DNA from 3 places in the Arthrobacter sp. CAN_A212 genome. Region 2 is predicted to be linked to each of the others. Evidence: riboswitches for the same ligand, from Rfam matches in the RefSeq annotation. Region 2 holds a riboswitch; each other region holds the start of a gene.
What was found. A riboswitch is a leader RNA that binds a small molecule or an ion and turns the genes downstream of it on or off. The one in region 2 is predicted to bind S-adenosylmethionine.

Region 1: another riboswitch for S-adenosylmethionine. It lies ahead of sfnG (dimethylsulfone monooxygenase SfnG); the one in region 2 lies ahead of IWX64_RS13555 (MetQ/NlpA family ABC transporter substrate-binding protein).
Region 3: another riboswitch for S-adenosylmethionine. It lies ahead of metX (homoserine O-acetyltransferase MetX); the one in region 2 lies ahead of IWX64_RS13555 (MetQ/NlpA family ABC transporter substrate-binding protein).

Annotation. Positions count from the first base shown of each region.
Region 1 is NZ_JADOUT010000012.1:73,298-83,111, forward strand. It holds gene IWX64_RS10715 (putative bifunctional diguanylate cyclase/phosphodiesterase) at 1-1,069, shown strand, start outside; gene IWX64_RS10720 (SurA N-terminal domain-containing protein) at 1,100-1,876, opposite strand; gene IWX64_RS10725 (DUF427 domain-containing protein) at 1,985-2,479, opposite strand; gene IWX64_RS10730 (carbon-nitrogen hydrolase family protein) at 2,552-3,358, shown strand; partial or broken gene IWX64_RS10735 (ribulokinase) at 3,402-3,690, shown strand; gene IWX64_RS10740 (hypothetical protein) at 3,826-4,104, opposite strand; gene IWX64_RS10745 (CoA-binding protein) at 4,299-4,802, opposite strand; gene IWX64_RS10750 (O-acetylhomoserine aminocarboxypropyltransferase/cysteine synthase family protein) at 4,799-6,133, opposite strand; gene sfnG (dimethylsulfone monooxygenase SfnG) at 6,133-7,290, opposite strand; SAM riboswitch class I at 7,297-7,401, opposite strand; gene IWX64_RS10760 (hypothetical protein) at 7,477-8,172, opposite strand; gene acs (acetate--CoA ligase) at 8,336-9,814, opposite strand, start outside.
Region 2 is NZ_JADOUT010000019.1:45,127-54,940, reverse strand. It holds gene IWX64_RS13570 (hypothetical protein) at 1-95, shown strand, start outside; gene IWX64_RS13565 (methionine ABC transporter permease) at 214-873, opposite strand; gene IWX64_RS13560 (methionine ABC transporter ATP-binding protein) at 873-1,901, opposite strand; gene IWX64_RS13555 (MetQ/NlpA family ABC transporter substrate-binding protein) at 1,974-2,855, opposite strand; SAM riboswitch class IV at 3,068-3,185, opposite strand; gene IWX64_RS13550 (putative bifunctional diguanylate cyclase/phosphodiesterase) at 3,359-4,786, opposite strand; gene IWX64_RS13545 (aldo/keto reductase) at 5,294-6,304, shown strand; gene IWX64_RS13540 (TetR/AcrR family transcriptional regulator C-terminal domain-containing protein) at 6,305-7,027, opposite strand; gene IWX64_RS13535 (alcohol dehydrogenase catalytic domain-containing protein) at 7,053-8,147, opposite strand; gene IWX64_RS13530 (purine-cytosine permease family protein) at 8,144-9,607, opposite strand; gene IWX64_RS13525 (hypothetical protein) at 9,604-9,777, opposite strand.
Region 3 is NZ_JADOUT010000014.1:53,311-63,124, forward strand. It holds gene IWX64_RS11665 (DeoR/GlpR family DNA-binding transcription regulator) at 1-354, shown strand, start outside; gene IWX64_RS11670 (CPBP family intramembrane glutamic endopeptidase) at 384-1,193, shown strand; gene IWX64_RS11675 (VOC family protein) at 1,254-1,895, opposite strand; SAM riboswitch class IV at 2,027-2,161, shown strand; gene metX (homoserine O-acetyltransferase MetX) at 2,216-3,310, shown strand; gene IWX64_RS11685 (SGNH/GDSL hydrolase family protein) at 3,307-4,152, opposite strand; gene IWX64_RS11690 (alpha/beta hydrolase) at 4,215-4,922, shown strand; gene IWX64_RS11695 (RNA-binding S4 domain-containing protein) at 4,964-5,209, opposite strand; gene IWX64_RS11700 (DMT family transporter) at 5,300-6,268, shown strand; gene IWX64_RS11705 (glycine--tRNA ligase) at 6,468-7,856, shown strand; gene IWX64_RS11710 (GNAT family N-acetyltransferase) at 7,856-8,794, shown strand; gene IWX64_RS11715 (lysophospholipid acyltransferase family protein) at 8,804-9,643, opposite strand; gene IWX64_RS11720 (DUF1295 domain-containing protein) at 9,640-9,814, opposite strand, start outside.

The DNA.
Region 1 (9,814 bases), on a different contig from region 2:
CGCGGCCGTCAGTGGCGCGACCGCGGTCGACGAGGTGGGTCAAATGGCAGAACGGCTGCTGGGCGCCCTCCAGGAACCGCTGGTGATTGAGGGCCTTGAGGTGGTGGTGAGCGCCAGCATTGGTGCGGCGGTCTGCGAGGACGGTGACGCCGCGGAACGCTTGCTGCGCCGGTCCGACATCGCTATGTACCAGGCAAAGGCCAGTGGGCGGAACACCTGGGAACTGCACGATCCCTCTCAATCGGATCCCGCGGTGGATCGGTTGCAGCTCGTGGGGGAGCTCCGCCACGCAATCAGCGATGGCGAGTTGCGCGTGTACTACCAGCCCCGGGTGAACCTGCGGGACGGACGGCTGACGGGAGTCGAGGCACTCGTCCGGTGGGAGCATCCCCGCCGGGGACTGTTGCCGCCGTCGGAGTTCATCGGCCTCGCGGAGGAGTCGGGTTTGATTCGCGAACTGGGGGCGTGGGTGCTCAACGAGGCGGTCGCCCAGGCAGCGCGCTGGGCCGACGAGGATCCCAACCGTGGGCCGGTGGAGATGGCCGTAAACCTCTCCACCCGTCAGCTGGCCGACCCGGAACTGCCACGACGGGTCGCCTCGGTGTTGGGCCGCCATGGCTTCGACCCGTCGCTGCTGACCCTGGAATTGACCGAGACCTCGCTGATGGTGGGACCGGAGGCAGCCCTGCGGGCGCTCTGCGCGTTGAAGGCTCTCGGTGTCGGGTTGGCTGTCGATGACTTCGGGACCGGTTACTCAAGCCTCACCTACCTGAGGCAGTTCCCCATTGATGAGCTGAAAATCGACCGATCCTTCGTTTCGGGGTTGGGCATCAACAGTGGCGACTCGGCAATCGTGGCCAGCTGCGTCCAGTTGGCCCACGCCGTCGGTATCAAGGCGGTGGCTGAGGGCGTCGAGACCGAGGGGCAACGAGAGGCCCTGATCGGCCTCGACTGCGACCTCGCGCAGGGCTACCACTACGCCAGGCCGCTACCAGCCGAAGAGCTGGCGTCCTGGTTCGCGATGGAGTCAGTCGTACCGGTGCAAGCTGTCGGCGGCGCCGCGGGCTGAGTGCCTTGGCGCCGCCTGACGGTCCCTGGGCTACAGGTTGACCGTCACATCAGCAGCCTCACGGAGGCTGGAGACCAGGGACTCGGCGGCAGCCGACTGCTTCTGCGTCTGGAGCTGCTCCTCGAGAGCGGTGCGCACCTCTTCAAACGGGGGAATCTCGGTGTCCTGTTCGCTGGCGGCGTTCTGCTCCTCCTGCTGTGCCACTGCCTCGTCGTAGGCGGCGGTGAGCTCCTCCTCGGTGGGCGCGGTGTCGCCGGCCTCTTCCTCTATCAGCTGCTCCACCTGAACCTGGGTGGCGAGCTGCTCGTTGACGGTTTCCTCGTCGGTGCCCTGTTCAGCCAGGGTCGCGTAGAACTCGTCGGCTGAACTGAGCTGGTAGGTCGCAACGAGCTCGTCGAGTGCGGTGGCGATCGCTTCGTCGGTTGCCTCGATACCCCGCTCGGACGCTTCCTGGATCAGCAGTTCGGTACCGATCATGCCCTCGATGGTCTGGCTCTTCAGCGCGTCCTGATCGACGGGCTCACCTGACATCTGGGACTGTGTTGCTGCCGTCTCGTACTGGGCGGTGTACACAGCCTCGAAGTCGGTCTTTGGAATATCGGTCCCGTTGACCACCGCCACCACGTCGGGCACACCTTCCAGGTCAGGGTCGGCTACCTCTGGTGCTGCCTCGGGTGCCGCGCTCTCATTGGCGGGCGCCTGCGACGTCTCGGATCCCGACTCACTACCGTCATCCGCGGTGCCGCATGCCGACACCACCGAGACAATCCCGGCCAAAGCAATACTCAGTAACAACTTCTTCCGCACAACGATCTCCTGCCAGTTGGTTAACCAACCTGCGAAGCTATCAGGCTTGAATGGGTGTTAGCTGGGCGTCGCCCGGCCAGCGCCGCAACGACACGCTGCACCGGCGGTTCACCACCCCCAGGTGCCGGGCGCTCCCTTGAAGGGCCCGACAATGCGCTGGGTAATCCAGCCACCGTAGAAGTCCCCTTCCTGCGCCTGGACCTCCTCGCCGTCGATCAGGCATTTGTCCATGGCACCCGGGTAGATGGCTATCCGGGTGCGTAGGGGTTCGAACCCTGCGGTCGGGATGGGATAGGTCCACCCGGCCCGCGGTGCCCGGTGGCGCCGGCTGACGACGTCGTAATAGGCGGCCATCCCCTTGTACTCACACAGGGATGAGCCTTCCGCGGGGACCAGCGCGCCACCCTCAAAATCGGAGATCGGCACGTAGTACACCGGCGGGTGGCTGGTTTCCAGGACTCGGACCGCGTTGGTGGTGTCAGCGATGACCACCCCACCAAACTCGATCACCACCCGCTCGGAGGTGGTTTCCAACCGTGGCGGTCGCGGGTAGTCCCAGACGGATTCCTGGTCAGGGCCAGGGACAATACGTTGCAGTCTCATAACCCAACGATAGGACCTGGCGGCATTCGGTACGCTGTGAGGGCACCTGTTTCTTAACTGAAAGCGGAAACGATGAAGATCAGTGTTGGGCAGTTCCGCCCGAGTGGGGACGTTTCGGAGAACTTGTTGACCATGCGCAGGCTTTCCGAGCAGGCCCGCTCGGAGTCCTCGGAGCTGATCGTCTTTCCGGAGGAATCCATGTTCTCCATTGGGAAGGTGGAAGGGTCTCTCGCTGCCGCCGTCGACGAAAACTGGTCCAAGTTCGTGCAGCAACTTTCCTTCATGGCCGTCGAACTGGGGATCGCGGTGGTTGCTGGCGGGTACGAAGCCAGCGGCGAGGATCGCCCCTACAACACGCTCGTCCTGGTCGATGCCACCGGCCGGATTGTCGATACGTACCGCAAGCTGCACCTCTACGACGCGTTCAGCTATCAGGAATCCACCCGGATCAAACCGGGCGACGGCGGCATCAAGGTGGTCCAGATCGGCGACCTGTCGGTCGGGCTGATGACCTGTTACGACATCCGCTTCCCCGAACATGCCCGCGCGCTCGCCGACCGTGGCGCGGACCTGATCCTGGTGCCGGCGGCCTGGTTCAAGGGCGATCACAAGGTGGACCACTGGGAGACCCTGCTGAAAGCACGTGCCATCGAGAACACCGTGTGGATCGCTGCTGCCGGTACCTCCAGCGGACACACTATCGGCCACTCGGCCATCATTGATCCGATGGGCATCCCCCAGGTCTTCCTGACCGACGAGGATGAGTCGGTGGTGACCACTGACGTATCCCGACGGCGGATCGCCGACGTCCGGGAGTTCCTGCCGGTCCTGAAGAACCGCCGCTTCGCTCGCAACGAGGAGATCGTCGAGTCGCACTGAGGCGGATCCCGGTGTAGCCGCGTCAAGACGGTGGCCGTGGGTAGTCCTGGAGTACCCGCACGCGGTCATGGACCGGGTGCTCGCCGCCACCGGTGAGCGGCTGCCACCGCAGTGGGCGCTCCAGGTACCCTCTGACTACGTGGACGTGCTCCGCACCGCAGTGCCCGAGGCCGTGCGGGCCGCAGGAATCGACCCCGGGACGTTATCGGATCGTCACCGACTTCACCGCCTGCACCATGGTCACGACGACGACGACGACGACGACGGCGGCACGCCCGCTCAACGAACTTCCCGGTCTTGAGACCCGGCCGCATGCCTACGTCAAACTTTGGACGCCGGGAACGCGCTGAAATAGCTGCGGTCGCATCTGACCCCACGCACAAAAGGCCCTGAGGCCAAGGATCGCCGGTTCCTACCGGCGTTCCTTGGCCTCAGGGCCGTTTCTGTGAGGGATGGAGTCGAGTGGTTTACCTGGCCCGCGTTGCCCGGACGGCGTCCATGATGGTGGCGTCGGGATGTTCCTCACGGTATTGACGCACCTTCGCGGTGTCGGCTGGTCCGGTGCCGGTTGGTCCGGCGTTGGCGCCGCCCGGTGTGGCGCGTCCGGCGGTGGTGGCCGAATAGGCCCAAAGCCCGAGCGCCAGGGCGACCCAAGCAAGGCCGGTGAGAAGGTTCGAGAAGACCACGCCAACGGTGATCCCCGCGGCGGCAAGCACCAGAATGGCGATCGGTAAGAGCTTCTTCATGGATTGCCCTTTCGCGTCGGTAGCCAAGGTAGTTTTCGCTCCGGTGATCAGGCTAGTTGAAGCACGTCGACGGGTTCAGCCTGGATACGCAAAAACGGCCCTAAGGCCAAGGAGTGCCGGTTCCTACCGGCGTTCCTTGGCCTCGGGGCCGTTTCTGTGAGTCGCTAACCGAGCTAGCGGCGTGTTTGCGGGAGTTAGGCGGTGACCTGCCGCTTCGAGGAAATCACGCCGGTGTTGAAGCCGGCCAGGTTCAGCCCGCCGTGGAACCGGGCGTGTTCAATCTTGATGCACCGGTCCATCACCACGTTCAGGCCAGCCTCCTCGGCGTCGTGAGCGACGTCCTCGTGCCAGGAACCGAGCTGTAGCCACAGGGTCTTCGCGCCGACGGCTTTCGCCTCCGTGAGGACACCTGGCAGGTCGTCGTGCTTCCGGAACACGTCAACAATGTCGGGCACCTCCGGCAGGTCCGCCAGTGACGCGTATACGGGCTGGCCCAGAATCTCCTTCGCCACCGGGTTCACGAAGTACAAGCGGTACGGCGATGACGACTGCAGGTAGGTCGCCACGAAGTAGGACGCGCGGGACGGCTTGTCGGACGCCCCGACAATCGCCACCGACTTGGCATTACGCAACAGGGAGAGCCGCTCAGGGGCTGATGGGCCCTCCCAGGTACGTGCCGTTTCCAGGTCAGCGCTCACGCCTTCACTCCATCAACATTCGGGTCCAATTTATCCTCCAGGTTCGGTGCCGTAGCGAGGTCCAGGGCTTGGTCGAGGTCCCACAGGATGTCCTCCAGATCCTCCAGGCCGATCGAAATCCTCACCAGATCCTCGGGGATGCCTGCCGTGACCAGCTGCTCGGCGGAGAGCTGCTGATGCGTCGTCGACCCGGGGTGGATAACCAGCGTCCGTGCGTCGCCGACATTCGCCAGGTGGGAGGCCAGCTGCAGCGACTCGATGAACGTCTGCCCCGCAACGCGGCCGCCCTTCACCCCGAAGCTGAACACCGAGCCGGGGCCCTGCGGCAAATACTTGGCGGCCCGCTCGAAGTGCCGGTGGGAGGGCAGCCCCGCATAGTTGACGTACTCCACCCGGGGATCGTTCTCCAGCCACTCGGCGACTGCCTGCGCGTTGGAGAGGTGTTCATCCATCCGCTGGGCCAGCGTCTCGACCCCCTGGAGCAGCTGGAACGCGGACATGGGGGACAGCGACGGGCCGATGTCCCGGAGCTGCTCGGTGCGCAGCTTGGTCAGGAACCCGTACTCCCCGAAGTTCGCCCACCACTGAATGTTGCCGTAGGAGGGCACCGGTTCGGTCATGGTGGGGAACCGGCCGTTACCCCAGTTGAAGGTGCCGGCCTCGACGACGACGCCGCCCAGGGTGGTCCCGTGCCCGCCGATGAACTTCGTCGCCGAGTGGATCACAATGTCGGCGCCGTGCTCGATCGGACGAATCAGGTAGGGGGTGCTCAGGGTGGAGTCGATGATCAACGGCACACCGGCGTCGTGAGCGATCTTCGCCAGCCCCTGAATGTCGGCCACCTCGCCCGATGGGTTGGCGATCACCTCGGCGTAGACGGCCTTCGTGTTGTCCTGGATGGCGGCCGCATAGTCGGCTGGGTCGGTGCCCGGGACGAAGGTGGTGTCGATGCCAAACCGGCGCAACGTCACGTCGAGCTGGGTGACGGTGCCGCCGTACAGCTGCGACGCGGCGACGATATGGTCCCCGGCCTGGCAGAGCGCAGCGAAGGTGATAAATTCGGCGCTCATGCCCGACGCCGTCGCGACCGCCCCGATGCCACCCTCCAGCGACGCGATCCGCTCCTCGAAGGCCGCGACCGTGGGGTTGCCGATCCGTGAGTAGATGTTGCCGTACTTTTGCAGCGCAAAGAGGTTTGCGGCGTCGGCCGTGTCCTTGAACACGAACGATGTCGTCTGGTAGATGGGGACGGCCCGGGCACCATGTGCCGAGTCGGGGGTGCCCCCTGCATGGAGTGCACGCGTACGGAATCCGAAGCTGCGGTCAGCCATTAGACACCTGCCTTAATGTTCTCGTGAGTGACGTCGTTGACGATGAAATCCAGGCCCTCTTTGCGGGCGAGGTCCGCTTCAAGTTCGCGGACGATGGGGAGGACGTCTTGGCCGAAGGCTTCGACTTCCTCCTGGAAGTGGAGGTAGCAGGTCAGCATCAGGTTGACGCCGATCTTCTTGTACTCGACGATCCGCTCGGCAATCTGCTCGGGCGTGCCGATCAGCTGGGTCTTGAAACCGTCGTTGTACTGGATCAGGTCCTCAAAGGAGGAATCTGCCCACATGCCCTTGCCGTCCTTGGTGGAGGCACCGGCTTCCTGGACGGCGCCACGGAACCCCTCGACCGCTGGCTTGTGTGCCTTGGCCACAATCTCGCGGAGGGTTTCGCGGGCTTCCTTCTCGGTGTCGCGGGCAATCACGAACCCGTTGAGTCCGAACCGTGGCTTGCGCCCGGCCTCGGCGGCGGAGGCCTGCACGCCGGCGATGTTCTCCTTGAACCCCTCAAGGTCCTTGCCGTTGGAGAAGTACCAGTCGGCCACCCGGCCAGCGGTGGCCTGTGCCGCGGTGGAGTTCCCACCGAAGAAGACCTCCGGGTGCGGCCGCCCGGGCACGTCAACGGGTGGTGGGTTGAGGGTGAAGTCGGTGATGTTGTAGTACTTGCCGGACTGGGAGAAGTTCTGCTCTGTCCAGAGGCCGCGGAGGATTCTGATGAATTCCTCGGTGCGGACGTAGCGTTCGTCGTGCTCCAACCAGGGGAGGCCGAAGCCCGTAAACTCGCTCTTCAACCAGCCCGAGACAATGTTCACGGCCGCCCGGCCCTGCGAGATGTGATCAGCGGTGATGATGAACTTCGCGAGGACACCGGGCTGCCACATGCCGGGGTGGACGGCGGCAATCACCTTCAGCTTCTCGGTCGCGCCGAGCAGGGCCAGCGAGAACGCCGTCGCCTCGTGCTGCTTGTCTGCCCCGTAGCTTGCCGCATACCGGGTTTGCGAGAGGGCGTACTCGAACCCAGCGTTCTCCGCGATGCGGGCCAGCTTCTTGTTGTACTCAAAGTCCCAGCCGGTGCGCTGCTCAATAGTGGAGACCACCAGGCCGCCGCTCACATTGGGAACCCAGTACGCAAACTTCAGGGGTTGGGAAAGGTCAATAGCCATATTTGTCCTCCATCGTGCCTGGCATTAGCACCCTAATGTCACTGCCGTGGGCAGTGGCCAGGGTTGCTGCGGTGTCAATGAGCCAGATCTCTCAACCGCTCGGGATGGTCCCCACCAGTGTGACAGCACGATCGCGGTGCACCAACATTGTTGCTCTCCGTTGCAGTGGTTGGCGGAGTGGCGACCTCACAGCTGGCGGCGGACGCCCGCCTCCCGGGCTATCCCTTCGACCTGCTCGCCCATGTCGTCGGCCAGCGGCTTGGTCCCCGATCCGCGGCGCAGCAGCGGGACATGGAACGGCCCGCCTGCTTCCTCCGTTTCGAAGCCGATCGCTGCGTAGATCGCCAGGGCGCCGAGCGCGAACCCAAAGATCCCGGCGGCGGTCTCCCAGCCATCCGCACCCGTCAGGTGGGCGACGCCGGTGAAAGCGAACCGCAGCGCGGAACCAGCGAGCACGGCGGCGGCCACCAGCTTGCCCTTCGCGCCCAGGATCGGTGCCAGCATAGCTACCGCCGCGGTAATCAGGAGCACCCCGAGCGCGGAAATCGATGCGCCCCCCGGGGTGACCAGCATCGCCACCGCGATCAGCGCCCAGGTACCGGCAACCATGGCCATCCCTGTCCCGGCAATCGGATCACGGGCGCCGAAGCCAATGACGGAGGAGAACAGTTGCAGCGGTACCGTGAGCACCAGGATCCCCAGCGCAACGATCTGTTCCTCTTGAGCCGGAATGATCCCCAGTTGCAGCGCGCTGACGCCGATGGTCGCCACTGCCAGCGCCATGAACGCCAGCGGGAGGGGTGTTCCGGTGGGCCGAAGCACGATCCGGGTAATTGCCAGCCGTTCCTCGCGCCGCTTCTGTTCATCCTTGTCAATGCTCATGGCACAACCCGATCACACGCGCGTAACAACCGACAAACGCTGCGTCGGGGCGGCCCGATGCCCGGGAAGGGTGAGCAACCTGGACCGGATGGGTCAACCTGGACATCCGTGAGGGACATGGTGATCACCGATGTCCAGGTTGCTCACCGGAAGGAGGTGCGGGTCACCGGACCGGGCGCGCGGCGAGCACTGCCGCGATGCCGGGCACGCACCCCTCGTTCTGGAGCGACGTGGTGTCGCCGAGCGCCGTGTTCTCGAACAGCTGGGTCAGGAGCCGCCGCATGATCTTCCCGGACCGGGTCTTCGGCACGTCGTCGACGACGACGACGGCGGTCGGTTTCGCGATCGGCCCGATCACTGCGGCGACATGGTTCCGCAGCACCCGGTCCACGTCCTCCCCGACGGCGGGACCGGTGCCCTCCGAGGGTGACAGGACCACGAACGCGGCGATTGCGTGACCGGTCCGCGGATCAGCAACAGGGCAGACACCGGCCTCGACCACCCAGGGGTGGGCCACGAGGGCCGATTCGATCTCGATGGTCGAGAGCCGGTGCCCTGACACGTTGAGCACGTCGTCCACCCGCCCGAGGATCCAGGTGTCGCCGTCGTCGTCGTACCTCGCGCCGTCCCCGGCGAGGAACCAGCCCTGCGCAGCGAACTTCCGCCAGTAGGAATCGAGGTAGCGCTGGGGGTCGCCCCACACGGTGCGGGCCATCGCCGGTCCGGTCCGGTCCACGACGATCAGGCCTTGTTCGCCGACGGGCACGGGGTGGCCGGCGTCGTCGACAATCCGGGTGCTGACACCGGGCAGCGCACGTGTTGCGCAGCCAGGCTTGAACGAGGGGTCGGTCGGTCGGGGGGAAAGGATGGTCGCGCCGGTCTCGGACTGCCACCAGGTGTCCACCACAGGTGCGGTGCCCGCCCCGAGGTGTTCCCTGAACCAGCGCCACGCCTCGGGGTTGGTGGCCTCGCCGACGGTGCCGAGAAGCCGGATCGAGGACAGGTTGTAGTCGTTGGGCACCCCGTCCGGGAACCAGCCCATCAGCGACCGGATCAGCGTGGGCGCCGTGTAGTAGCTGGTGACGCCGTAGCGTTCGATGATCTCGAAGTGCCGGCCCGGGTGCGGCGTGTTGGGGGTGCCCTCGAAGATCACCTGGGTGACGCCGTTGGAGAGCGGACCGTAGATCTCGTAGGTGTGGGCGGTGACCCAGGCCAGGTCGGCGGTGCACCAGTGGACGTCGTGCTCCCGCAGCTCCGGGTCGGGGTGGCTGAACAGGTACTCGAAGCTCCAGGACGCCTGGGTGAGGTAGCCGCCGGAGGTGTGGACCAGACCCTTGGGCTTACCGGTCGTCCCGGAGGTGTACATGATAAACAGGGGGGTCTCGGCGTCGAACGCCTCAGGAGTGTGGTGCGGGGAGGCGGAGCCGACGACGTCGTGCCACCAGACGTCGCGCCCCTCGGTCCACTCGACGTCGTCGCCGGTGCGGCGGATCACGAGGACGTGCTCGATGCTGGGTGAACCGGACACGGCCTGGTCAGCATTGGCCTTCACGGGGACCGCAGCGCCGCGACGATACTGCCCGTCGGTGGTCACCAGGAGCTTGGCGCCGGTGTCTTCGACGCGGAAACGGAGGGCTTCGGC
Region 2 (9,814 bases):
TGGCCGAGGCACGCGGGTTCGTTGGGGCGTTTTATGAACCAGGCGGGATTGGCGAGGAAGACTTTCCCGATCACAAGCCAGCACCGGCAGGGTAGCCAGCCGGGTAGGCAGCAGCTCTGCTCGGCGTCCTGAAGCCGGCGCCGCGGCCACACCCCACAGGTCGGGGTCAGGCCACGACAATTCGGGATCGGGCCACGGCGCTGGCACTGGAAACTACCGCCTGAGCGCCTTCCGGGCGAGCACGTTCCCCAGGAGCTGGACCGCCTGCACCAGCAGGATAATCACAATTACTGCAGCCCAGGTAACCCAGGGGTTGAACTGCCGGTAACCGTATTGGATGGCGAAGTTGCCCAACCCTCCACCGCCCACATAGCCAGCGACGGCCGACATGTCGACCAGCGCCACGAAAATGAACGTGTAGCCAAGGATCAGCGGTCCCAGGGCTTCCGGGATGATGATGGTCAGGATGATCCGGAGCCGGCCAGCACCTACTGAGCGTGCCGCCTCGATCACACCGGGTTGCACGGTCAACAGGTTCTGCTCCACAATGCGGCTGATCCCGAATGCAGCAGCCAACGACAGCGTGAAGATGATGGCGCTGTTGCCGATACCGGTCCCCGTCACCGCCCGGGCCAGAGGTTGAGCGGCGGCCAGAAAGATGATGAACGGGATGGGCCTGAAAATGTTGACGATGATGTTCAGGGTGCTGAACACGGCGCTGTTCCCCAGGATGCTGCCGGCCCGCGTGGTGTAAAGGCCGATACCGAGGAGCAGCCCACCCAGGCCGCCGAAGAATAGGCTGAACCCGACGATGTAGAGGGTCTCGTAGGTGGCTTGCCACAGTTCCGGGCTGAGATCGATCAGGGAATCCATCAGCTGAGCTCCTTCACAGTGGTGCGGGTGGCGAGACTGGCCAGTGCGGCGTCGATCGCGGTGGCCGGTCCGGTCAGCGCGAGGGTCAGGTGACCGAACGCGCGGCCTCTGATGTCGTTGATGCCCCCGTAGATCAGCTCGAACTCGACCCCCGCAGCGGCGAGTTCAAGGAACACCGAAGCCTGGGACGAGTCGCCGTCGCGGAAGGAGAAGGTGACGATCCGACCCGCATGCCGCTCGCGCAGCACGGCGACCTCGTCGGGTGACGGGATGCCCCTGACAACCGTGGAGACGAACCGTTGCGACGAGGCCTGACGCGGGTTGGAGAAGACGTCGAAAACGTCACCTTGCTCGACGATCCGGCCACCGTCCATCACCGCCACCTTGGTGGCGAGGGTCTGGATGACGTCCATCTCGTGGGTAATCACCACGATGGTGATCCCCAGCTCCTCGTTGACCCGGCGCAGCAGGCGCAACACCTCGTGGGTGGTCTCGGGGTCCAGCGCCGAGGTGGCCTCATCGGCCAGGAGAATCTTCGGTGACGTGGCCAGCGCGCGGGCAATCCCGACGCGCTGCTTCTGCCCACCGGAGAGCTGCTCAGGGTAGTTCGACGCCTTGTCGGCCAGCCCCACAAAGTCGAGGAGCTCGGTGACGCGCGCCTGGATTTCCTCCCGGCTCTTCCCTGCGACGCGGAGCGGGTACGCAACGTTGTTCCAGACCGTCTTGGCGTTGAAGAGGTTGAATTGCTGGAAGATCATGCCAATGTCGAGGCGCAGCTTGCGTAGTTGGCGGTCGGGCACGTTGGTGACCTGGTGTCCGTCGACGACGATCGTGCCGCTCGTCGCCTTCTCCAGCGCGTTGATCAGCCGGACCAGGGTGCTTTTACCGGCACCCGAGTACCCGATGATCCCGTAGATCTCGCCGGCCTCAATGTCGAGGCTGACGTTGTCGATAGCGTGCACAGGGTCGCCACCGCGCCGCCCCGGAGGGAAGCTTTTCGTGACGTCCTGCAAAGAGATGAGGGGCATGGTGTTCCTTGCTGGAAGAGCCCTGCGGCCAGCCGGGATCGCCGGCCGGCCGCAGGAGTTGGCGGGGCCTGGCTAGCCCTGGGCGGCGGTGTCTTCCTCGACAGTGTCGAGGGTTGACTGCAGCTCCTCGGGAGTTACCACCAGGAACTCGGCCGTCCCACCGGAGGTCTCCTGGACGGCGTCCTGCACCTCCTGGTTTTCCTGGTAGATGCTCACCAGCTTTTGGTAGGTCTCGTTGGTCTCCTCACCGGCACGGGCGGCGAACACGTTCACGTACGCAACGGCGGCGGGATCCGTCGGATCGTCCTGCGCGATGGCGTCCTCGAAGTTCAGCCCCGCGTCCTGAACGAAGTCGTTGTTGATGATCGCGGCGGCGACGTCGGGCAACGACGTGGGTGTCAGCGAGGCCTCGAGGGTGGTGACGGTGACCTTGGAGGCCTCCTCGTCAATGTCGTCGATGGTCGAGAAGGCACTGCCGCCGCCGTCGAGCACCACCAGTCCAGCGGACTGGAGCACGAGCAGGCCCCTGGCCAGGTTGCTCTCGTCATTGGGGACGGCAACGGTGGAGCCCTCGGGGATTTCGTCGACCGAGCCGTACTGGGTGGAGTACAGACCCAGGGGGTAGATCGCTGTGGACCCGATCGGGGCGAGCTCCGCACCGCTGGAGACGTTGTAGCGCGCCAGGTACACGAGGTGCTGGAACTGGTTGAGGTCCAGTTCGCTTTCGCTCAGGGCGGGGTTGGGCTGGGTGTACTCGGCGAAGTCGATGACCTCAAGGTCAATGCCCTCCTCCGCCGCGGCTTCGGTCAGCAGTCCCCATTCCGGGTCGCTGGCGCCGACGACGCCGAGGCTGATGCTTTCGTTGCCGGAGTCGGAGCCTTCCGACGAACCGCAGGCGACGGTGAGGGCCAGAAAGGGGACCACGGCAAGGGACAGGAGTTTGCGGGAATTCATGGGTTTTCCTTTGAACGGTTTACTTGGGGAAAGGATCAGCAGGGCAGGCGAAATCGGCCGGAAGCTCTGCTGGATCGGCACTAAGAAAAGAAATGTGAAGGTGCTGCGGAAACTGCAGCGACAATCGGGCGGGATTCCTCGGGTGTTACATACTGGCTCGCTTCGAGATCGCGGGCGGTATCACCGAGACCCTTGCGGGGACTCTCCTGGATACGCCGTACTTGCCATCCGGGGACTTGTTCCGGTGGCCGAATCTTCACCTGAAGCACCCCACTACGGGAGAGGGTTGCTGTTCAACCGGCCAGGGAGCCATTGGTTGAACTCTTGATTCTGAGTTCACGCTAAAGCAGATAATTCGCAGGGTCAAAAAATGGTCTCGAAGGATCGTCACAAATGACCCGGCGGAGAACTGCTGGTGAGCCGGTTCCTCGGCATGACCACCCAGCAGGCCCTCATAGCCTGGTCGGTCATCGCGACCTCGTGCCGGTGATCCAGCGGCGCGACTAGCCGGTGAGCTGCTCCCGGGACATAATCTGGTTGTCCGGACGCGGAACGAACCAGGGTTCCAGATCTACCGCGGTCATGGGCCGCGTGTAGAAGTAGCCTTGCGCCAGATCGCAGCCAAGTCCCAACAGGGCTTCCAACTGGCCGGCCGTTTCGACGCCCTCGGCCACCGCAGACATGTTCGTTGCGTGGGCGAGCTGGATGCAGGAGGTCACGATCGCGTGGTCCTTAGTATCGGAGGTAAGGCCCGCGATGAATGACCGGTCAATCTTGAGCTCATCGATCGGGAAGCGCCGCAGATAGACCAGGCTGGAGTGGCCGGTCCCGAAGTCATCGATGGACAAGCTGACGCCCAGTGCGCTGAGCGCGTTGAGCGTCCGGAGCGCACTTTCGGGGTCGACTGTCAACGCCGTCTCGGTGATCTCGAGGGTGAGCAGTCCCGCCGCCACGTTGTGACGTTCCAGAGCTGCAGTCACGATGTCCGCCAGATGGGGGTCATTCAACTGAATGGCCGAAATGTTCACTGACATGCGTACCGGTGCCCGGCCGGGTGAGGAACGGTGCCAGGCCGCCTGCTGCGCCACGGCGGCGTTGACGACCCAGGCACCGAGGGGCAGGATCAGCCCTGACTCCTCGGCGAAGTCGATGAAGGATCCCGGGTCCAGCAACCCCCGGTCCGGGTGATCCCACCGGACCAGCGCTTCAAAACCGCTCATCTGCCCGTTGGCCAGGTCGATCTGCGGCTGGAAGAAGAGGAGCAGTTCGCCGTCGTCGATCGCCTGCCGCAGTTCGCCTCGGCGCTTGAGACGACCATCTGTCGGGTCCTTGGTGCTTCCGATTTCCACTTCAAACCGGTTACGCCCCAGCTTCTTCGCCCGGTTCACGGCGGTGGTGGCCCTGCCTAGCACGCCGTCGGTCGTATCGCTGGAAGTAGCCATCGCAAACCCAATGCTGACCGAAAGATCGAGCGTTGACCCGCCCACAATCATCGGCGCGTTGAGGGCCGCCAGCAACAAGGCTGCCGCCTGACACGCGGCTGCCGTGTCAGCAAAAGTATCGACGACGGCAAACTCGTCTCCATCGAGGCGCGCGACAACCGCAGTGTCGCTCATTGTGGACCGGAGCCGCCATGCCACGATGCTGAGTGCTTCGTCGCCGGCAGCGATACCCAGTCCCTCATTGACCGCCATGAAGTGGTCAATGTCGAGGATCAGGACGCCCACGGGAGACTGGTCGGTGCCATCCTCGGCGAGGAGGGCCCACAGCTCGGAGAGGAAACCCGTTCGGTTGACCAGCCCGGTGAGGGGGTCGTGGCGCATCAGGTGCGTCAGCCCGGCCTGGGCAGCCGCCGGGGTGGGCTGAGCCTCAATGCCGCGACGCACGTCCTCGAGGGCACGCTCATATGGCCGGGCCTCGGGGCCTGCCATGGACGACTTGGTGTATTCCCGATCGGAGGGGGTGTCCTGAAACTGTGCGGCGGATGAATCACTTGCGGGGTCGGGCATAAGTGCAATTCGCTTTCGGGTGAATCAACGGAAATCTGAAGTCCCCAGCGGTGGCGAATCCATGACCGATGAGGTGCTTCCACGGCGAGAGTGCCGAAAAGTCCTGAACATTGTGCTTATCTTCTGCATGACAAATTGTGGGCCGGGGTACCGCTGATTGCGCGGCAACACTCTGTGGGTCGATTGGCGATCAGTCGTCGACGACAAGAGACGTAGTGCATGAGAGACCTTCCTGTGGGGTGGCGGAAGGTCCCGTGGCCCGCCCAGCCGAACGATATGCTTAATCAGTGGTGTTGTTCTTCACGTTTCACCACGTTCGCGCCGGTTTTCACAGTGTAACCCCCGGGTAAATACGAAGGCGCCTTACTTTGAAGATCCTGTGCGAATCCTGCGCAGCACGCCCAACACCTCCCGAAGGAGAACCCCTCCGTGACCATTTCATCCTTGCTCCCGGCACCCATCGGGTTCGGCACTGCACCGCTGGGCAACATGTTCCGGGCCATTCCCGAGGAAGAGGCCACGGCCACTGTCGCAGCCGCCTGGGACCAGGGCATCAGGTACTTTGACACCGCACCGTTCTACGGTGCTGGCCTCGCCGAGATCCGCCTCGGCGATGTACTCTCCGCGCACCCTCGGGGTGACTATGTGCTGAGCACGAAGGTGGGCCGTGTGATCCTCGACGAGACCGAGGACGTCTCAGCACGCGACATGGGAGAGAAGGGCGGATTGTTCGCCCACGGCCGCCCGAACAAGGTGGTCAACGACTACTCGGCAGACGCCACTCTCCGTTCGGTGGAGGACAGTCTCAAACGACTGAAAACCGACCGACTGGATATCGTCTGGGTTCACGACATTGCCCAGGACTTCTACGGCGATGAGTGGCTTGCCGTCTTTGAATCGGCCCGGACCGGCGCTTTCCGCACCCTGACCCGGTTGCGGGACGAGGGCGTCATCAAGGCCTGGGGTGTGGGCGTCAACCGTGTGGAGGCACTGGAGCTGACACTCGATCTGGACGAGCCCCAGCCCGATGCCTTCCTCCTGGCCGGACGGTATACGCTCCTCGACCATGATCGTGCCCTGGAGCGCCTCCTCCCGGCGGCAGTCGATCACCAGGTGGATATTGTGGTGGGCGGACCTTACAGTTCGGGCATTCTTGCTGGCGGCAAGCACTTCGAGTATCAGGAAGCGTCGGCCGAGATCATTACCAAGGTGGAACGCATCAAGGCACTGACGGCTGAACACGGAATCGGCATCAAGGCGGCAGCGCTGCAGTTCTCGCTCGCCCACCCGGCAACTACCGCGGTGATACCGGGCGCCACCAAACCGAGCCGCATCGCGGAGGACCTCGCCGCACTGCAGGAGACGGTGCCCGCCGCCTTCTGGGATGCCCTGCGCGAGGAACAGCTCATCTCGCCGCTGGCTCCCGTTCCGGCGAACTAGCTACAACAAGTTCACCCCTTCCTCAATTTCGCTCCCCTTCGCCGAAACGTGAGGACTGGCAGGGGCAGGGCGACGAATCGCCCGGTCTAACCCGTCAGGGGCGACGTGAGTGGTCAGCTGACGGTCCAGTTCGGCAATGACCGCGTCGAGCCCCAGGGCAAAAGCCCTGTCCTGTCGCCGGGCACCGGTTTGAGTCGCCAGTGCTCGTGACAGGGAAGGATGCGCAAGTTCCGACGGCTCCCACGGCGGTTCGGGAGATCCCGCGTCGATCGCAGAACCAAGAACCAGCAGATCAACGAGTGAAAGAGCGTCAAGGAGCCGGCCGTCCTGGAATCCGGCCGACTCGAGGATCTGCGCCAACGTTTCGTAGATCTCGAGGGTGGGCGCATCGTCGACAGATTCGCCCACCAGCGCCGGAATGGCCATCGGGTGAAGCCCCAGCGCGTAGCGGTAGTTGATCGCCCAGCGACGCGTCTGCTCCTGCCAGTTTCCCTCTCCCGGCGGGAAATCCCCACGGTCGTGAGCGTCCTGACTGATGAGGGAACGGATTCCCTCGATAATCTCGGTCCGTCCTCCCTTCACATGGTGATAGAGGGAGGACGGACTGACGCCCAGCCGTTTGGCAAGCTGTGGGATGGAAAATTCCTGACGCTCGTCGAACCGTTCAAGGGCCGCCCGGAAGATCTTGCCAGGAGTGAGGATCCGGGTAGTAGGCCTGGCCATAAAGTTCCTTCGTGGTTGCGGGCCGCTAAAACACTATGACACTGCGTGCTCGCTCGCCACGGCGCATCGCCTCGAAGGCCTCGTTGACCTGGTCGAGGCGAATCCGGTCGGAGATCAGCTCATCCACCGGTAGTTTGCCGGCAAGATAGAGTGCGGCCAAACGAGGAAAGTCCCGGCCGGGAACTGTGGAGCCGTAGTTGGACCCGACAATCCGGATCCCTCCCTCGGCCAGTGCCAGGCCATCAAAATTGATGGTCTGGTCAGCTGGCGGCAGGCCGACCAGGACGGCAGTGCCCCCACGCGCCAACAGGCCAGGCAGCGACTCGATGGTGTCCTTGCGTCCGATCGCCTCGAACGCATAGTCCGCTCCACCCCCGGTGATGCTCCGGATCTGCTCCTGGCTGTCCGGCCCGGAAATCACCGAGTGCGTGGCACCAAAACGGCGAGCTATCGCGAGCTTTTCCTCACTGAGATCGACAGCGATGATGGGGTGCGCCCCCACCAGGTTCAGTCCCATAATGATCGACAGTCCAACTCCGCCGGTCCCGACGACGACGGCAGACCTGCCCGGCGCCACCATCGCATCGTTGACCACCGCTCCTACACCGGTAGACACCGAGCAGCCAAGGAGCGAGGCAACCTCAAACGGCACGTCCGACGGTATCTTCACGGCTGCCGATTCGGGGACGACCGTGTATTCGCTCATCGACCCGACGGCAAGATAGGGATACACAGGTGTTCCGTTCTCCGACAGGGGCGTGCTGCCATCCGGGAGGAGGCATTCCTCTGAACGGCTGCCCGTGCAGACGAAGGCCCTGCCGGAAAGACAGGCAGTGCAGCGCCGGCAGGGATAGAACCAGCTGAGGACGACATGGTCTCCGACTGCAACGTCTTCGACCCCCTCACCAATAGCTTCGACGACCCCCGCTCCCTCGTGGCCCATGACGGTGGGGGAAGGCATCTCCCATTCGCCGTCGAGCACATGTCGATCGGAACCGCACACGCCGGACGCCCCAAGCCGGACCAGCGCTGTCCCTGGCCCGGGTGCGGCCACCTCGATTTGGGTGATTTCCAGCGAAGATCCGCCGCGGTGCACCGCGGCCCGTGAACTGATGGTCATGACCGTGACCCTTTGAGGTTGTGGGACTTGGCCAGGTTGAACCCGCCCACTCCGCGGTTCCTATAAAGCACCACGGCCAGGATCCAGTACACGATCCCGCCGAGAACGGCGGCGGGCAGTGAAGCAGAGATGACGTTGAAGACCGGCTGGGTTTCAAGCGTGACGGGGTTGTAGATCCACAGGTAGAACACTGCGCCAGCGACCACCGCCACAATCCCTGCCCAATTGACCCCACCCGGCAGGTGATAGGCGCTTTTGGCGCCTGGGGCGTACAGCTCGGACAGATCAATGTGCTGCTTGCGCAGAATGAAATAGTCGACGATGATCGCGCCGCACATCGAGGCGAGGAACGCCCCGCTGAGCGTGACAAACAGGACAAACCTCTCGTACATAAACTGCGGGAAGAAGGCGAGCAGAGCAGGCAGTACGAAGAATCCAGCACACAGCCATTTCCAGTGCAGGCCGGTGAGCAACTCGCCGCTGGACTGCCTCAGTGCGAGAACAGTTGAGTAGACAATCGAGGACATGCTGGTGATGTTGGCGAAGCAAATGAACAACAGGATGAACGCTCCGAGCAGAGGACCGCCAAAGGGGATCATCCAGACGGTGGGGTCGGAATCCCCCAGGGTCAGCGCCGCGCCCATTCCAACAATCTGAGCCAGCAACGTCGCGATCAGTAATCCTCCATAGGCGGGCCAGATTGCGGCCTTGGGTGATGTGGTCATCCGGGCCAGGGAGCCCATCACCGGATACCACGACACTCCAACAGCAACGTTGAATTCGACGGCGATCATGAAGTTCAGCTGCGGATCATCAAAAGGGGCGAGCGGGGCGGCATCCAGAAGGGCAGCCCACGAGGTATTGATCACCAGGAAAACCATCAGGAGTGCGGTGATCACCAGAAGCCCCGGAGCAATGAACTTGTTCAGGCGACCGATCGTGATGGGGCCGCGGGAGAGGATGTACCAGGCGACGGCCAGTGCTACCAGCGCCCCCAGCGTGACCATTAGCCCGTATTCATCGAATTCCATCCCGGTAGCGACCCCGGCCACCTGTGTGGTTGCCCGGCCCACCATGATGCCCAGCAAGGACGACCACCCCATCTCGGTGATCAATACAACGGTGAAGACGAGCGCTCCTACCCCTGCCACCCCGAAGACCGGCCGGAGGATCGTGTACTGCTCCACGCCATACCGTTGGCTGGCCACTGTGCTGGCGAGCACCATAAAACATAGCCCGATCGCGTTGCCGATAATCATCGCCGCGATCCCCTGCTGAAATCCCACAAACGACGCGGTCGCCCCGCCCACCAGGAAGGCCCAGGTGGCGATAGCCAGTGCAACGTTTACCCAGCTGAAGTCCAACGCGCTCCAGACCCGCTCGGATTTCAGCAGGGGAAGGGATCCGAAAGTGTTGGCATTCTCGATTTCTTCGGTTCCGGTGTCGTTGGGGCGGTTCACAGGACCATCACCAGCAGTCCGAGCAGGCTGATCAATACGGTAACGCCGACATACACGGCCAGGTCAGCGCGGCTGAGCGCACGCCGAGCCGGGTCAGCTCCTTCGACCGTCCTGATTTCCTCTATGCGACGATGTAATTCCTGCTGTACCTGGGCGGAATCTCTGGCCACGAGCGTCTCCTCAACAACTAATCGAATATCTTTCGGT
Region 3 (9,814 bases), on a different contig from region 2:
GGTGGGATCGTCAATCCGCGATCCTACGAGCTGGTGGGATCCTATGCCGACGCGGTGCTGCAGCGGGTAGCTCTGGACCTCGCGTTCGTCGGGGTGAACGGCCTGGACCCGGTCGTCGGCCCCACCATCAGTGATGAGGGGGAGGCGGCAGTTAACGCGATGGTCGCCAAGCGGGCAACCACCGCCTATGTGGTCGCGGACTCGTCGAAAATCGGCACCCGTTGCTTCGCCACCATGACCGGTTACACCTTCAGCAACCTGATCACCGACTCCGGGATTACCGACGCCCAGCGGCAGTCGTTCGAGGATCACGGCACCACGGTGATCGTGGCGCCGATGGTGGCCACCGAATAGCCACAGGAGCTCCCACTAGGATGGCTGCCATGCCCACCGATGCCACCCACCCGCCCGCACGGCCCGCTCCCGGCGCCGTCGGGAGTGCCTCACCCGGCCAGCGCCGCCGGATCACCGCGGAGATCGCGATTGTCCTGGGACTGTCCCTTGGCCAGTCGGCGGTCTACTCGGTAGTGAACCTGCTCGACAAACTGAGCCAGGCTCCGCTGGCGTCCCAGACCACGCGGCTCAACCCCGTGCTCAACGACCGGCAGTATTTCGATCTCGTTTACCAGCTGCTGGGCATCTTCTTTGCCTTCATCCCGGTGTTCCTGGTGCTGTTCCTGCTCACGGAGCCCGGCAAATCGGCGTTCAGGACGCTGGGGTTCACCTTCAGTCGGCCCCGGGTCGACTTCGGGCTCGGTTTCGGCCTGGCCGTCCTGATCGGGGCGGGCACGCTGGGCGTGTACGCGGGCGGCAGGGCGCTGGGTATCACGACGGCGATCGAACCGGCGGCGCTCGACGCGTACTGGTGGACGGTGCCGGTGCTCATGCTGTCGGCACTGCGCCATGCGGTTGTCGAGGAGGTGATCGTGGTGGGGTATCTGTTCCACCGGCTGCGCCAGCTCGGATGGTCGACGCCGGTGATCATCGTCAGCAGCGCCCTGCTGCGCGGCAGCTACCACCTGTACCAGGGGTTCGGGCCGTTTATCGGCAACTTCATCATGGGGCTGATCTTCGGGTACGCCTACACCCGCACCAAACGGGTGATGCCGCTGGTAATTGCCCACGCGCTGCTGGACATTGCGGGTTTCGTTGGCTTTGCCCTCTTCGGGTCGGCGATCGGTATCGGCGACTAGGGGAACCCGACCCGCCCCGGCCCGGTGGGCCGGGGCCGTAATTTGGTGAGCGGGGACGGGCTAGATTTCAACCAGGCCGCTGGCAGCCTCGAAGGTCACCGACATCACGCCGGGAGTGCCGTTCGGGGCCACCCAGCGCACCGCGACACCATCCAGCGGATCGGTGGCGGGGGTCCCCAGCCATTCGGCGATCCGATCGGGTGACCCGGCGATGGTCAACGAGTCGAGCCGGACCGACGATGGGCGGGCATGCGAGGGGTGCAGCGCCTCGGTCCCGTCATCCCACCTCAACATGTAGGGAACCTGGGGGTCGGCGATCAAACCCTTGATGCCGATCTGCTGCCACGTCAGTTCCTGTCCGTCCGGGAACTTGCGGTTTCCGGGAACCGCGCTGCGGCCGAGCCGCTCCTCAAACGGGGCCAGGTCGTCGACCGCGACGCACCACCCCATCCAGCCTCCACCGGCTTCGGAGCGCGCACGGACCGCCTGGCCGAAGGGCGCCTTGTCTGACGCGGGGTGGTTGAGTACCTCGACCACCTCAAGGTATTGGCCATTCAGCAAAGGGAAAATCATGTTCCGCGTGCCGAAGCGGGGGTGCACACCGCCCTTGACCGGTTCGATGCCCAGGGCAGTGGAAATCCTCCCCGCTGTCGCTACGAGGCCGTCGGGTTCACAAGCATATGAGACATGGTCCAAGCGCATGGCCCTAGTTTTGCACTTTGTGATGCGTGTCTCGACTTAGGGTCGCCTAACCTCTTGATGGGCCCCGCTGTCGCGGTAGATTGCGTTCACATATTTGCACCGGGACGGCTTCTTCGGGTTATCTAGAAGCAGGTCACGAGTGCCAGCACGGAGCGGATTACCGTTCCACCAGAGCCCCGGCTTGCTGGACGGCAACCCTCCTTCGCGGCGGGGTGCCCCGGGTGACGACCAGGCGGTGGGCAAGGTGTCCGGCGCAAGCGCGGACTTCGAGGCGGGCGGTTTCAGTGACAACTCTTCACACGACCCAACAGGGCAGCACCATGCATTCGCGCCGGGACGGGACAGTGCAGACCCGCAACCTGGGCTCCTTCACCTGCGAGACCGGGGGATACCTCCCCGAACTCACCCTCGCCTACGAAACCTGGGGCACCCTCAACGAGGATGCCTCCAACGCGGTCCTGATCCAGCACGCGCTGACGGGCAGCTCCCATGTTGCCCGGGGCGATTCGGACGAGGACGGCTGGTGGGACCAACTGGTCGGCCCTGGCAAGACTATCGATACCACCAGGTACTTCGCCGTGTCGATCAACATGCTCGGCGGGTGCTACGGGTCCACCGGCCCCGCCAGCCTCGATCCCGACGGCGTCCCCTGGGGATCGCGGTTCCCGTTCCTGACGGTGCGGGATTCCGTGCGGGCCGAAGCGCTGCTGGCGGATGCACTGGGAATCGGGACCTGGCATTCGGTGCTTGGGGGGTCCCTGGGTGGGGCCAGGGCCCTCGAGTGGGCACTGATGTATCCGGATCGGGTGGAACGATGCGCAGTCATCGCGTGCACGGCGTCGAGCTCCGCGGAACAGATCGCCTTCGGCCAGGCCCAGCTCGCTGCCATCCGCCTGGACCCCGGGTTCGCCGGCGGCGACTACTACCCCGGCAGCGGGCCCACCGCGGGGCTGGGGCTGGCGCGACGGATCGCCCACATCACCTACCGGTCCGAACCCGAGCTTGAGTACCGGTTCGGCCGGGCACCCCAGAGTCCGGAGGTCCCCTTCGGCTCCACCGATCCGGCGGCCCGTGGCCGCTACCAGGTGGAGAGCTACCTTGATCATCAGGCTGACAAACTGGTGGACCGCTTCGACGCCAACAGCTATGTTGCCTTGACCGAAGCCCTGATGGGTCACGACGCGGCTCGCGATCGTGGCTCGCTGCACGCAGCGGTGCAGTTGGCGCGGGCGCAGTTCTTCATCGCCGCGGTGGACTCGGACCGGCTTTACTATCCCAGCCAGTCCCAGCTCCTGGCGGACGCGCTGCCCGGAGAGGTACCCGTGCACCTGATCACCTCACCGATCGGTCACGACGCGTTCCTCACCGAGGTCAGCCAGCTCCACGACAGGCTGCGGGACGCCTTCTACTCCTAGCCGCCCGCGCCCGGCGGCATACCCGGACCAAAGATGGGCGCGGCATCCGGACGCTTCGCCAGTATGCCGTCACCGGCCGACTGGCGGCGGAGCCGGCGCAACACCCAGGGAACGAAGTACACCTTCGCCCAGACGAGGTCCTCTGTACGGGCTGCACGCCAGCTCTTGTGGGGCAGGGGCTGCGGTTTCAGTGGAGTCAGGGAATGCGGCACGGCGAGGGTCTCCAGCACCATCATCGCGATCGTGTGGTGGCCCAGAGGAGAGAAATGCAGGCGGTCCCCGTCCCACATCTGCATGTCGACCAGTTGGCGCAACGCCCACAGGTCGGCGATCAACGCGTCGTGGCGCGCCGCGATGATCCGCAGGTTTTCATTGAAGATGGCGGTCCGGGATCTGAAGTTCCCCAGGACCGACTCGCGCGCGTCCGGTCCGGTGAACAGTACTACCGTCGCATGGTCGGCGCTGAGTTGTTCGACGGCGCTGTCCAGTTGTTCGGCGAGCCGGTCGGGATCGCCGCCCGGACGGATCAGGTCGTTGCCGCCCGCCGAAATGGTGATCAGGTCCGGCCGCAACGCCAGCGCGGGCTCCACCTGCTGATCGACAATCTGGTGCAGGAGCCGCCCGCGGACCGCGAGGTTGGCATACGCGAAGTCCTCACGGCTCAGGGCAAGTTCCTCTGCCACCCGGTCGGCCCAGCCCCGGTTGCCGCCGACGCTCTCGGGGTTCGGATCGCCGATTCCCTCGGTGAATGAATCACCCAGCGCAACGTAACGCGTCCAGGGGTGGGGGGTGGCGTTTCCGGCGGGATGGGGTTCCGGTGGCTGGTACAGGTTCCGGTTCATGCTCCTATCCTGTAGCAGTCCCCGGCTGGGTGCCACCGGTGGGCGCATGCCAGAATACTTCAATGACTCTTTCGGATACCCCCCACACATCAGCCGAGCAAGCCACCGGGCCGGCCTGGGATCCGGTAGTCCTGTGGTCCCGTCCCGAGGAGGAGAGGCAGGGGACTGCCCTGCTGGTGATGTTCCACGGGCACCTTGCCAACGAGGAGGACCTGATGGGCCTGGTGGACCACCTGCCCGCCGACCTGACCGTAGCCTCCGTCCGTGCCCCCCACGCCCAGGGACCCGGATTCACCTGGTTCCCCCTCAGCCAGGACACCGGGTACTCGGTGGACCTGGTCACTGATTCGGTCGCCCGGGTGGCCGCCTGGCTGGATTCGGTGAAGTCGGTGCACTCAAGCGTGTCCCTGCTCGGGTTCTCCATGGGGATGGCCGTAGCGACCACCCTGCTGCGCCACCGCCCCCGGGACTTCACCACCGTCGTCGGCCTGTCAGGGTTCGTGGTGCCCGCCGACGGAAGCGACTTCTTCCACGACGACGACGTCGCGGCCCACCCGGTGCCGCTGTTCTGGGGCCGGGACCAGGACGACCCGGTGATCACTGGGGACCGGATCGAGTTCACCCACCGCTGGGCTGTCGCGCACACCAGCCTCACCAAGGTGCTGTACGCGGGGATCGGCCACAGCATCAGTGTCAGGGAACTGGCGCACGTCAAGGAATTCCTTGAACTGACGGTGTTCGGGATCGAACCGCAACCTAGCCGGGGGTAATCACGGCCGGGAAGGGCCGCGGTTCAACAGCAGCGCTGGTCTCAGCCGCTGGTGATTCTCACCGAGACACCGTTGACGGTCACCACGTCGCCGGGGTGCAGCTGGGCGCCACGGCGCTCCTCGATCGCCCCGTTGACCTTCACCAGGCCATGATCGATGAGTTCCTTGGCCTGCGTACCGTCCTCAGCGAGGTTTGCCAGCTTCAGGAGTTGGCCCAACCGGATCATGTCATCCGAGATCTGGATGGTGTCAGCGGCGGTGGGGTCGACGTCGTGGGATTTGCTCATTGAACCATTCTGCCTTGCCGGGCATCTTGCTGCTGGCCAGCGACCGCAGGCGCATCAGGTGGGCCAGCCACGCTGCCATAGGATCAGTAGGTGTCACACCACCCCCGGCTTCCCCTCGTCCCTGGCCTGCTTCTCGCCGTCGGGGCTGGCGTAGCCATCCCCCTGCAGGGCAGGATCAACGGCGCCCTCGGGACCCAGCTGGCCGACGGGGCGGCGGCAGCGCTGGTCAGTTTCAGTACGGGGCTCGTCCTGATGGTGGTCATCACCTGTGCGCTACCCCGGGGCAGGGCCGGTTTCCGTCAGATCGCTCCGGCGGTGCGGGAACGACGGTTCCCGCCCATCTACCTCGCCGCAGGCACCGTCGGTGCCTTCTTTGTCTTCTCCCAGTCCCTGACCATCGGCGTCCTGGGTGTGGCGTTGTTCACTGTCGCGGCGGTGATGGGCCAGACGCTCAGCGGCCTGCTCGCTGACCGGGCTGGCATTGGCCCGGCCGGCAAGCGGCCGCTGACGCTCATGCGGCTGATCGGTACCGCGCTAGCCGTCGCCTCGGTGGTGTGGGCAGTATCTCCCCGTTTTGGTGCTTCCGGTGACGTGCAGTCCTGGCTGATTCCGGTTCTGCTCCCGGTTGCCGCAGGGTTTCTCATCAGCTTCCAGCAGGCCATGAACGGCACCGCGGCCGTCCATTACGGGACTCCGATCACCGCCACCCTCCTGAATTTTGTCTCGGGCACGTCGGTACTGCTGGTCGCCTGGCTGATCAAGGTTCTGGTCGCCGGGCCGGGGGAGGCACTGCCCACCGAGTGGTGGTACTACCTGGGCGGCCCGCTCGGGTGTATCTTCATCGGGCTCGGCGCGGTCCTAGTCCGGAGCCTCGGCGTGCTCCTGACCGGGTTGGGAATGATCGCTGGACAACTGGTCGGATCGCTCGTCCTCGACCTCGTGTTCCCGACTTCGGGAACCGTGGTGGAAGTGGCCACGGTGGCCGGGCCCCTCCTGACCCTCGTCGCCATTGTGCTGACCACGCTGCCGTGGCCCCGGCGCGCGCTGCGCTTCCGCTGACCGCGGACCTCGCCCGGCGGCTCGTGAATCTGTGTCGGGACGCCACTGAACCCTGCGCCGGGACGCCGTCCCGACCACCTCGGTAGGCTAGGGTTGAACCTTCGATTCGTGCAGGCCGCAGCCCATTCCTGGGCCGTCTCAGACCTGCCGGGCACCACCACGGACCGCACCCAGCGGCCTGTAGAAATGGAGAACCACCTTGGCCAAGAACCAGTCCGCACTCGACCCCATCATTTCCCTGGCGAAACGCCGCGGATTCGTCTTCCAGGCGGGGGAAATCTACGGCGGATCACGGTCGGCCTGGGATTATGGTCCGCTCGGCGCGGAACTGAAGGAAAACATCAAGCGCCAGTGGTGGCAGTCGGTGGTCCGTGGCCGCGACGACGTCGTCGGCCTCGACTCCTCGGTGATCCTGCCCCGTAAGGTGTGGGAGGCCTCCGGCCACGTGGACGTGTTCAGCGACCCCCTGGTGGAGTGCCTGAGCTGCCACAAACGGTTCCGTGCCGACCACCTCGAGGAAGAGTACGAGGAGAAGAAGGGCCGGGCCCCCGAGAACGGCCTCAAGGACATTGCCTGCGCCAACTGCGGCACCCGCGGCGAGTGGACCGAACCGCAGGAGTTCTCCGGTCTGCTGAAAACCTTCCTGGGCCCCGTCGCGAACGAGGAGGGGATGCACTACCTGCGCCCCGAAACCGCGCAGGGCATCTTTGTGAACTTCAACAATGTCCTCAACACGTCCCGGAAGAAGCCGCCGTTCGGCATCGGCCAGATCGGCAAGAGCTTCCGCAACGAGATCACGCCGGGCAACTTCATCTTCCGCACCCGTGAGTTTGAGCAGATGGAGATGGAATTCTTCGTCGAACCAGGCACCGACGACGAGTGGCACGAGTACTGGATCAAGAACCGCCTCGACTGGTACACCGATCTGGGCATCAACGAGGACAACCTGCGCCTGTTCGTCCACCCGCTGGAGAAGCTCAGCCACTACTCCAAGGGCACCACCGACATCGAATACCGGTTCGGCTTCCAGGGCTCCGAGTGGGGCGAGCTGGAAGGAATAGCGAACCGCACCGACTTCGACCTCTCCACCCACTCGAAGCACTCGGGCACCGACCTGAGCTACTTCAACCAGGGCACCAACGAGCGGTACACGCCGTACGTGATCGAGCCGGCCGCGGGACTGACCCGGTCCTTCATGGCGTTCCTGGTGGACGCCTACACCGAGGATGAGGCACCCAACTCCAAGGGCGGCGTCGACAAGCGCACCGTCCTGAAGCTGGACCCGCGCCTCGCCCCGGTCAAGGCCGCCGTCCTGCCGCTGAGCCGCAACGAGGACCTGTCACCGAAGGCCAAGGATCTGGCGGCGCAGTTGCGCAGGAACTGGAACATCGACTTCGACGACGCCGGCGCCATTGGCCGCCGCTACCGCCGTCAGGATGAGATCGGCACCCCGTTCTGCATCACCGTCGACTTCGACACCCTCGATGACCAGGCCGTCACCATCCGCGAACGCGACACGATGGCCCAGGAACGCGTGTCACTTGACCAGGTTCAGGGTTACCTCGCCGCACGGCTGATCGGCTCCTGATGGCACTGAACTACCGTGAGTGGCGCGAAGGAGACGACCTGGAGCTCATCCAGCTCTGGGGCGGACCCGAGAACGCGCAGGTGGAACAGGCCAGAGCGCTGTTCCGGCCCTCCTCCAACACCCCGTGGCTGCGCTGCATCGTTGCCGAGGACACCGTGGGCACCGGCTCAGTGGGCAGCGACGCGGGGGTCCCCGTCGCCGCTGCGTACGTCTTCGAACCGAAGCTGCACAACCAGCGCCTGTGGGCGTACGTCGAGGTGGCAGCCGACCACCGGCGCGCCGGTGTCGGGTCCACCCTGCTGGCGATGCTGCGAAATGAGGCGTCCGGCTCGCCGTCGGGCGCCACCGCGCTGCGGGCGAAGGTGATTCCCGGGTCCACCGGCGGTGACTTCGCCCTCGCGTCGGGGCTGGCACCGATCCAGCGCTCCCGCATCGTCCGGGTGGAACCCGGTGCGTTGGCGCTTCCGGTCTTCGAGGACAACGGTGGCCCGCAGCTGGATGAAGCGGCGACCGGGTCGGTGGAACTGACCACCGCCGTCGCCGCCTGGTACAACGCGGTGCACGCCTGGGATCCTGCGGACATGACCCTGGGACAGGCCCAGCAGTACCTGCTCGCCGACACCACCGGCGCCGGGGGAGCAGTGGTCCTCAGGGACAAGCCGCAGGCCGACGGCGGCAGGATCGCCGCGTTTGCCATCAGCTACACCCAGACCCGGACCGACGACCCCGCCGATGTCCTCGTGGGGTACGACCCGACGCTGGCCCCCGCGGAGCAGGAAGCCGCAGTGGCTTCCCTGCTGGCGATGCTGGTGCACCAATTCCCGGTGCTCGTCGAGGTGGACGATTCGATGACCGCACTGGTCAACGTGATCGACCCACTCCTGGCGATGGGGACCGCGAGCGTGAGCGCACCCGAAACGCTGGTCGTCAGCGACTAGCGGGGGAAGCTACTGGCGCTCGTGGCGGCCGGTCGCCCGGTCGTGGGCGTCGGCCGCGATGCGGTCCTCTTCGGTCATGGCGCCTCCGCCCAGGTGGGCCGGGTGCCACCAGGCGCCGGGCTCGGGGACCAGCGGGAAGCCGGCGATGCCGCGGTCAATGCCGTCCTGGAGTTCGGCTCGCAGCTGCTCGGTTTCGATGACGACGTCGGTATCGGCGCCGTGCCGGATCGGTTTGCTGACGTGGACCCGGACCGGTGCGCGGAAGACGGTCTTCAGCGACAGTTTCTGGCCCCGGCTCATCAGGCGGTGGGACCCCCACACCGAGATCGGGATAATGGGCACCCCGGCTTCGGCAGCGAGGCGTACCGCGCCGGTCTTCAGTTCCCGGACGGTGTAGCTGCGGCTGACGCCCGCCTCGGGCAGGATTGCCACATATTCGCCGGCCTTCAGCTTCTCAAGCGCACCCTGGTAGGCCGCACTGCCGGCACTGCGGTCGACGATCACGTGACCGGCTGCGCGGATGGCGGGGCCGGCAAACCAGTGCGACCCGGCGCCCTTGGTGACGAGGAACCGCATCTGGGCGCGGGCATGCCGCCAGAGCACCAGTTCCGCGAACGCGAAGTCGAGGTACCCGAAGTGGGTGACGGCGACGACCGCACCCTGCCCCGGTACCGGACGTCGTGACTTGCCATTCAGTGGTCCGCGCGGCAGGAGGTTCTCCTCGCCGGTGACAATCACCCGGATCCGGAAAACGAACTGCAGCGTCTGCCCGGTGTGCACGATCATCCGGTAGAAGCGGTCATTGGGCTGGGGCTGCCAGCGCCCGATCTTCTCAGTGAGTCGACTCATGATGATGCACCTCGTCCGGGTTTGGGTGGAAGGGGAAAGAAACCGCTGGTGTTCTCGATGTACTCCCGGTACCCGGGACGGCTGCTGAGCCGTTTTTCGGTCAGGGGTTTGCCGGTCTTGTTGGACAGGGTCCAGAACATCAGGGCGGGGGAGAGGATTGTCAGCACGCCG